DNA from 3 places in the Cohaesibacter marisflavi genome. Region 2 is predicted to be linked to each of the others. Evidence: riboswitches for the same ligand, from Rfam matches in the RefSeq annotation. Region 2 holds a riboswitch; each other region holds the start of a gene.
What was found. A riboswitch is a leader RNA that binds a small molecule or an ion and turns the genes downstream of it on or off. The one in region 2 is predicted to bind cobalamin.
Positions count from the first base shown of each region.

Region 1 (2,263 bases), 2.0 Mb from region 2:
TTTGCAAACGCTGATAGCAAATAGCCGATGATTGCGGCCCTGATACATGGCACTTGGGCCGGTTCTGAACAAATTCAATAATGACAAGGAAAGACCAATGAAAATCTTTCGCGATGGTATCGATACCTTCAAAGGGCCCGCCGAGTGGTTCACTGGTGATGTATATGTTGACTTCATGGGGGCTCCGGATGGCACGCGTGTGAATGCCGCGAATGTGCATTTCACACCGGGCGCGCGCACTCACTGGCATAGCCACAATCTCGGCCAGCTTATCTATGTGACTGAAGGGGAAGGCCGCTGCCAGAAAGAAGGTGGACCGGTTGAAGTTCTGCTGCCGGGGACTGCTGTTTTCTTTGAACCCCATGAGTTGCATTGGCATGGGGCTGCGCCTAACCGCTTCATGGTTCATGTGGCCATGCAGGCTCCCGATGAGTCGGCTGATGCCAATGTCTGGGGCGATCCCGTTACAGATGAGCAATATGAGGGCTGAGCCCGTTTGATATCGGGGCAAGCATATCAAACAGTGGCTGAAAGCCGGGAGCGTTGATCGCTTCCGGCTTTTTACGTATGTGACTGATTTGTTATAAATGCATGGGAAGTTAGTGGTAATTTCTGCACCAGTTATGCACCGAGAAATGGCTCTCACAAGACGGTATGTATTCTGATATCTATAGATAATTCAATGTTTTATCTATGGAAAGTGATTGCTGTCTTCCTTTTGCGGTCTGCTTGCGTTGACGCAGCAATACTTTTTTTACATATTACGCCCCGAGACGAAGGTTCCGACGATCCATTCGGATGAAAAGGGAACACGGTGAGACGATTTCGTCGAGACCGTGGCTGCCCCCGCAACTGTGAGCGGTAAGCTGATATTTGAAGATCCACTGACTGGCCTTAGCCGTTGGGAAGGGGAATATTCAGCGAAGACCCGCGTAGCCAGGAGACCTGCCCTTGTCTGTCACCCGACCTTTGATACGGGGTGTGTCAGGGTGCGGCCTTTCCGTTGAGGTGACATCACAAAAACCAGATCTGTTTGCCTGCTCTTTCAGAGGCTGCTTGTGCGCATGCTGAAATGAAGGGCTGGTTGGCAGAATAAATATGGATGCTCCGAGCGCGAAATTTTGCGTTGGGGTGTTGTTGGGAGTTTATCAATGTCAGGAAAAGCGGGTGTCACCAGCCTGATTGCCCTGGGTTTGCTTGCAAGCACAAGCGCCTATGCGGAAGAGTTCAACCTTGATGAAGTTGTGGTTAGTGCAGGGCTGATCCCGGTTGACGAAGAAAAGGTAGGCCGGGCTTACACCGTCGTTACCAGTGAGCAGCTTGAACGGAACCAGACAAAATATGTTGCCGATGCTTTGAGAAGCGTTCCGGGTGTGATTGTCAATCGGACCGGTTCCTATGGCGGTTTGACAAATATCCGTATCCGTGGATCGCAGACCAACCATGTGCTTGTTCTGATCGACGACATCGAAGCTACCGAGAATGCCAACGGGTCTTTTGACTTTGGTGGGCTTCAGGTTTCTGATATCGAGCGCATTGAAGTCTTGCGCGGACCGCAGAGCGCGCTTTATGGCTCCGATGCGATTGCCGGTGTGGTTCATATCATCACCAAGTCCGGCAAACGGGACGGCAACCATGCCTCTATCAAAACCGAAACCGGCACTGATGGCACGGCCCTCGTCGATCTGGGGCTCTCTGGAGGTCAGGAGCGCTTCGATTATGCCTTTTCCGGCGCCTTCAGAAGAACGGACGGGTTCAACGTTTCCGATGATGGCTCCGAAGATGATGGGGATCGCAACCTCACACTCAATGGACGCTTGAATGTCGATTTGACCGATGATCTGAGCTTCAATGGGTCCATGCGCTACACGGATCGCAACTCGGACGTGGACAATACAAGCTATACCACAGGTAAAGCGACTGATGCTGCGGGCCTTTACAGCAAGACGCGTGAATTCTACACCGGTGGTGGTCTGACCCTGTCATCAATGGACGGCCAGTTGGTGCAGAAGGTCAAGGCCGAATATACCAACGTGGAAAGCAAGCAGAATTCCGGCGGCCTGTATCTGGCAAAAACTGAACGGACCCATCTTGGTTATCAGGGTACCTACTTCTTCGATACGCCTAGCTTTGCCGCTGCCAAACACAGTGTTACGGGCGCTTCCGAATGGGAGTATGAAAGCTTTGAAGATGGCTATCTGAATAACGGTACGCAGGAGCGTAATCTTTATGGCTTCGTTGGTGAATATCAGGGCCAATATTG
Region 1 covers NZ_OY762534.1:554,318-556,580, forward strand. Annotated here, with positions in the region: gene ACKPCT_RS03775 (carboxymuconolactone decarboxylase family protein) at 1-24, shown strand, start outside; gene ACKPCT_RS03780 ((R)-mandelonitrile lyase) at 98-490, shown strand; cobalamin riboswitch at 761-967, shown strand; gene ACKPCT_RS03785 (TonB-dependent receptor plug domain-containing protein) at 1,152-2,263, shown strand, end outside.
Region 1: linked by a shared signal. The riboswitch ahead of ACKPCT_RS03785 (TonB-dependent receptor plug domain-containing protein) and the one ahead of ACKPCT_RS12750 (ABC transporter substrate-binding protein) in region 2 are both predicted to bind cobalamin.

Region 2 (2,263 bases):
GCCAAGCTGAATGCGAGCGGGGCGGCTGGGTCAAAGGCTGTCAATGATGCGTTTAAAAAGCGCAATGCAGACTTTTACCCTCTTGTGAGACCCCCGAAAGGAGATCAGGACGCCAAGGCCGGCGGTCTAGCGCTTAAAAGGCTGGTCAATGCGCGCAAGTCATTGCGGCGGGAAATGAAGGAAGAACGTATTACGAGGTCTTTCCTCGGTGCTATCGGGCGGTCAATGGAATCTGTGACACAGTTTGCCGGCTTCGACTGGAAGATCAATGTAGCGCTCCTGTCCTCTTTTGCTGCGCGTGAAAGTTCGGTTGCCACACTTGGTGTGCTCTTTCAGCAAGATGAAGATCAGAATGCCTCTCTGGAACAGCGCATGGGGCAGGAGACCAAGGCGGGAGGGGCAACGGCTTTGCTGGCTGCCTCGATGATCCTGTTCTTTGCCCTCTATCCCCCCTGTCTTGCAACGACCGTCATGGTGAGGGTCCAGACCGGATCTTATTTATGGATGCTGTTCTCAATTCTGTTTCCCACCGTGTTGGGGCTGACGGTTTCAAGCCTTGTTTTCACACTGGGGACATGGATGAACATCTCCGGTATCCAGATGATGACAGGAATATATCTTGCCGCTCTTGCTTTGTTGATTCTGGTGGGCGTTTTGGGAGAAAGGCGAGACGCTCGCTTTGATCGCAAATCGGTCATTCAGACAGGAGCAGGATGATGCAGGAACAGACGGAGGGCGCAGCTTCCCGACTACTGGAAAGCACCGATATTTTTTCATGGGACGCTCTGCTGCTTGGCCTTTGTGTGGTTGCAGCCATCGCATATCTCTATGTCAAACTCTGGCGAAAACGCGGGGTATGTGATGGATGCCCTTCCAACTCCGGCAATGGATGTCCTTCCTGTTCCGCAAGGCCAGTCATCTTCAACACCGATCCTCTTCCCACAAATAGTGAGAGGAACGAGAAAGACGATCCTTGACCTTTATTATTGATGGCTTGTGCGGTGAGGAGAGACTGCGCTGATCTGTCAATTGACAGGTCAAGGCAATTGCAACAGAAATTGGATGTCGGTTTCCAAAAGGAATGAAAAGGGAATCCGGTGCGTGCAAGACGTTTGCCTTGTCGTGAATCCGGAGCTGCCCCCGCAACTGTAAACAGAGAATGCTTTTCTCTTTTGCCACTGGTTTGAGCCGGGAAGGTAGAAAAGCATATTGACCTGTGAGCCAGGAGACCTGCCGACATGCCACTCATTCAGATCTGGGCGGGGTGCTCCAGAAGGAAGGTCTTTTTTGTATTCCTTTTTTCAAACTGGTGTCGTTTTTGGCTTGCTTGCTGCCAAGGACTGCTTGCTGTGCGCTCGCACCACGCCGTGGCCAAAGGCTTTGGTCCACTTTGGGATCTGCGTGAATTTTCTTCCCTCCATTCCTTGAAAATGGCCATGTTATGAAAATTCGATATCTATTTGCTTGCGCCTTGGCGCTTATGTCTTTCAGTCTTCCTGCTTCTGCACGTATCGTCAAAGATACCTTGGGGGTCGTGCATGATATTCCAGACAAAGTAGATCATGTGATCTGCTCCGGCGCAGGCTGCTTGCGGCTTCTCACTTATCTCGGCGTTGAAGATCGTGTTGTCGGGGTCGACGGAATGGAGAAACGGAAATCGCCTTTTGACTCGCGTCCCTACGCACTGGTGACCCCAGCCTATAAGAGCTTGCCTCTTTTCGGGCAACATCTGGGACGGGACAATCCGGAGCTGATCATGGCGCTCGATCCTGCTCCTCAGGTCATCTTCAAGACCGTTGGCTCTTCTGGGCTGAAACCGGAAGTGCTCCAGCAGAAGACGCATATTCCCGTGATTGCCGTGGAATATGGCGATCTTGATAGTCAGAGTGAGCAATTCTATCAGGCACTGGAAATTATGGGAGACTCGCTCGACCGCAAAGAGAGAGCGGCCGAACTGGTCTCCTTCTTTAAGGACACAAGATCCGATCTTGAGGCGCGGGCCTCTGCGTCTGAGAAGGAAGCTCCGAGCATCTATGTCGGGGGCATCTCCTACCGCGGGTCGCGCGGGCTTGCATCCACCGATCCGGTTTATGCGCCCTTTGCTGCTCTGGGGCTTCAAAATCTTGCCGCATCCAAGGCGAAAGCGAGTGGGGGGCACGCCACCACCATTGCAAAGGAAAAGCTGATCGAATGGGATCCGGAGATCATTCTGCTTGATCTTGCAACCCTACAGCTTGGTCCCGATGCCGGTGGGCAGGCTGAA
Region 2 covers NZ_OY762534.1:2,577,845-2,580,107, reverse strand. Annotated here, with positions in the region: gene feoB (ferrous iron transport protein B) at 1-717, shown strand, start outside; gene ACKPCT_RS12755 (hypothetical protein) at 714-977, shown strand; cobalamin riboswitch at 1,050-1,252, shown strand; gene ACKPCT_RS12750 (ABC transporter substrate-binding protein) at 1,481-2,263, shown strand, end outside.

Region 3 (2,263 bases), 2.3 Mb from region 2:
TGGTTGCTCTTTCCCTATGGCCTCAGCCTGTTTTACGCCGCTCCCCAATGGCACCACGCACGCCCTTTGGAGGAAACATGGCTGGGACGTGATGGGGCCGAGGCGTTCGAGAATCTGGTCAACTACACCGATCAGTACCAACCGGGCGCCCGTCGCTTTGACATGGGACAGAAATCCATTCCGACCATACTGCCAGCGGGCCTTATCGGCCTGCGCCAATTGGGAGATTGGGGCATAGAGACGATCGCCACCTCTCTTCGCAGTATCAATGAGCGCATTGCCCAATTGCTGGAACCGGTCGGGTTTCAGCCCGTGCCGGAAGCCTTCCGCAGCCCGCATATTCTGGGCGCCTCCTCAGAAAAAGCCCTCTCGCCCAGCATCACCGCAGATTTGGCTGCCAGAAAGATCTATATCAGTCGCCGGGGTAATGCCTTGCGCTTCGCTCCACATCTGCATGTCACAGAAAGCGATCTTGAGCAACTTGCCGACGCAATCAAAACGCTGTGCCCTTAAGCGACCAGCCAGAAGGCACGCACCGAACATCAAGACCAGTGGCACTTGATGCGCTAAAAACTCAGGAAAGGCGCTCTAAATCTGTGCGCCTATCGCACACGTGAACGAACTTCCGTTGACATTAGACTTTAGATGGAGAGAATGGCACTTATCGGTTTCCTTATGGAATGAAAAGGGAATCCGGTGCGTGACCGGTTTTCATCGGCCATAAATCCGGAGCTGTCCCCGCAACTGTAAGCGACGAGTATTCCCCATGATACCACTGGATCAGGAAGGATCCGGGAAGGTGGGAGAGTATGACGACCCGCGAGCCAGGAGACCTGCCGATCACTGTTTCAACCAACCCGGGCGGGGCGTCCTGGTAGAGGGTAGCATGGCAGATCTGTTGCTTCCGCTTGCTGAGAAGGCGAGCCACATTGACCGTTCCATTCCCACCTCCTTGAGCCCTGTCGCAAAAGGAGCACGGGATTATGCTTGATGCCACAAACTCTCCCCCAAAGACCCCAGGCCGAAAGTGGTACCACCAATTGAAAACCGATCATTCAGACCGTTTCGTTGGTCCATTTCCAGAGCTGCGCTTGAGCACCCACCTGTAACCCATTTTTAGAAAGCGGGCCGACTTGCAGGTATTTGCCATTGCAGGGAGCAGACATTTTGTCCCTTTGCTCCCTTAAATGCGCTGTCCTTGTCAGTTCTTTGCCTCATCCAACAGGAAGTAATTTATGCCCTGGGATATGATTTTCACCTTCATCGTGCTCGGCGTCGCGGTGGTTCTTTTCCTTGCCGACAAGCTACGACTGGATCTTGTCGCCATCATCGTCATGCTGTCTCTTGGCCTGAGCGGCGTTCTTACCCCTTCGGAAATGCTTTCCGGCTTCGGCTCCACCGTGGTCATTCTGATCGCCGGCTTGTTCATTGTCGGCGAGGCGTTGGCCCAAACCGGCATCTCCTATGCCGTGGGCGACAAGATCGTTCAGATTGCCGGCGACAAGGAATGGAAACTGATCACACTGCTCATGCTGGCTGTTGCTGCGCTGGCGTCGGTCATGAGCGTTACCGGCTCGGGCGCTATCTTCATTCCGATTGCCATTCGTCTGGCCAACCGGGCAGCCATCTCGCCTTCCCGCCTGCTTTTGCCACTGGCCTATGGCGCCCTCATCGGCGGTATGCTAACGCTGATCGGCACGCCTCCCAACCTTGTGGTCAATGCGGAGTTGCAAAAGGCTGGTATGGAGCCGTTCAACTTCTTCATCTTCACCCCCATCGGCCTCATCATGCTGGCAATGGCCATCATACATATGCTCATCTACGGCCGGTTTCTGCTTCCCAGAAAAGCCAGTGGCGAACATGTGACCAACAAGGGTCGACGGACACTGCAAAGCCTGCTGAGGACTTACGATATCGAGGACAAGATTGTTCGCCTCACCGTCAATGCCGAGTCAAAGCTGGTGGGAGAAACCGTGGTCAGTGCCAGACTGCGCAGCGCCGTTGGCATCACACTATTTGCACTGGAGCGCAGAGGCGAAAAAGGCGACAAGCCTGAAGTGATCTCGGTGGATACGGAAACGACCTTTGAGGCAGACGATGTCCTGTTCGGCGTTGTCGATGCGCCACTATCCGAGGAAGAGGCCGCCTTTCTGGGAGTAAAAATAACGCCCCTGGGGGAACATGACTATCACCTTTCAGCGCGCGAACTCGGCATGGCCGATTTGGTCATTCCGCAGGAATCCAACCTTGTCGGTCAAACCAT
Region 3 covers NZ_OY762534.1:4,915,572-4,917,834, reverse strand. Annotated here, with positions in the region: gene ACKPCT_RS22800 (aminotransferase class V-fold PLP-dependent enzyme) at 1-513, shown strand, start outside; cobalamin riboswitch at 649-855, shown strand; gene ACKPCT_RS22795 (SLC13 family permease) at 1,236-2,263, shown strand, end outside.
Region 3: linked by a shared signal. The riboswitch ahead of ACKPCT_RS22795 (SLC13 family permease) and the one ahead of ACKPCT_RS12750 (ABC transporter substrate-binding protein) in region 2 are both predicted to bind cobalamin.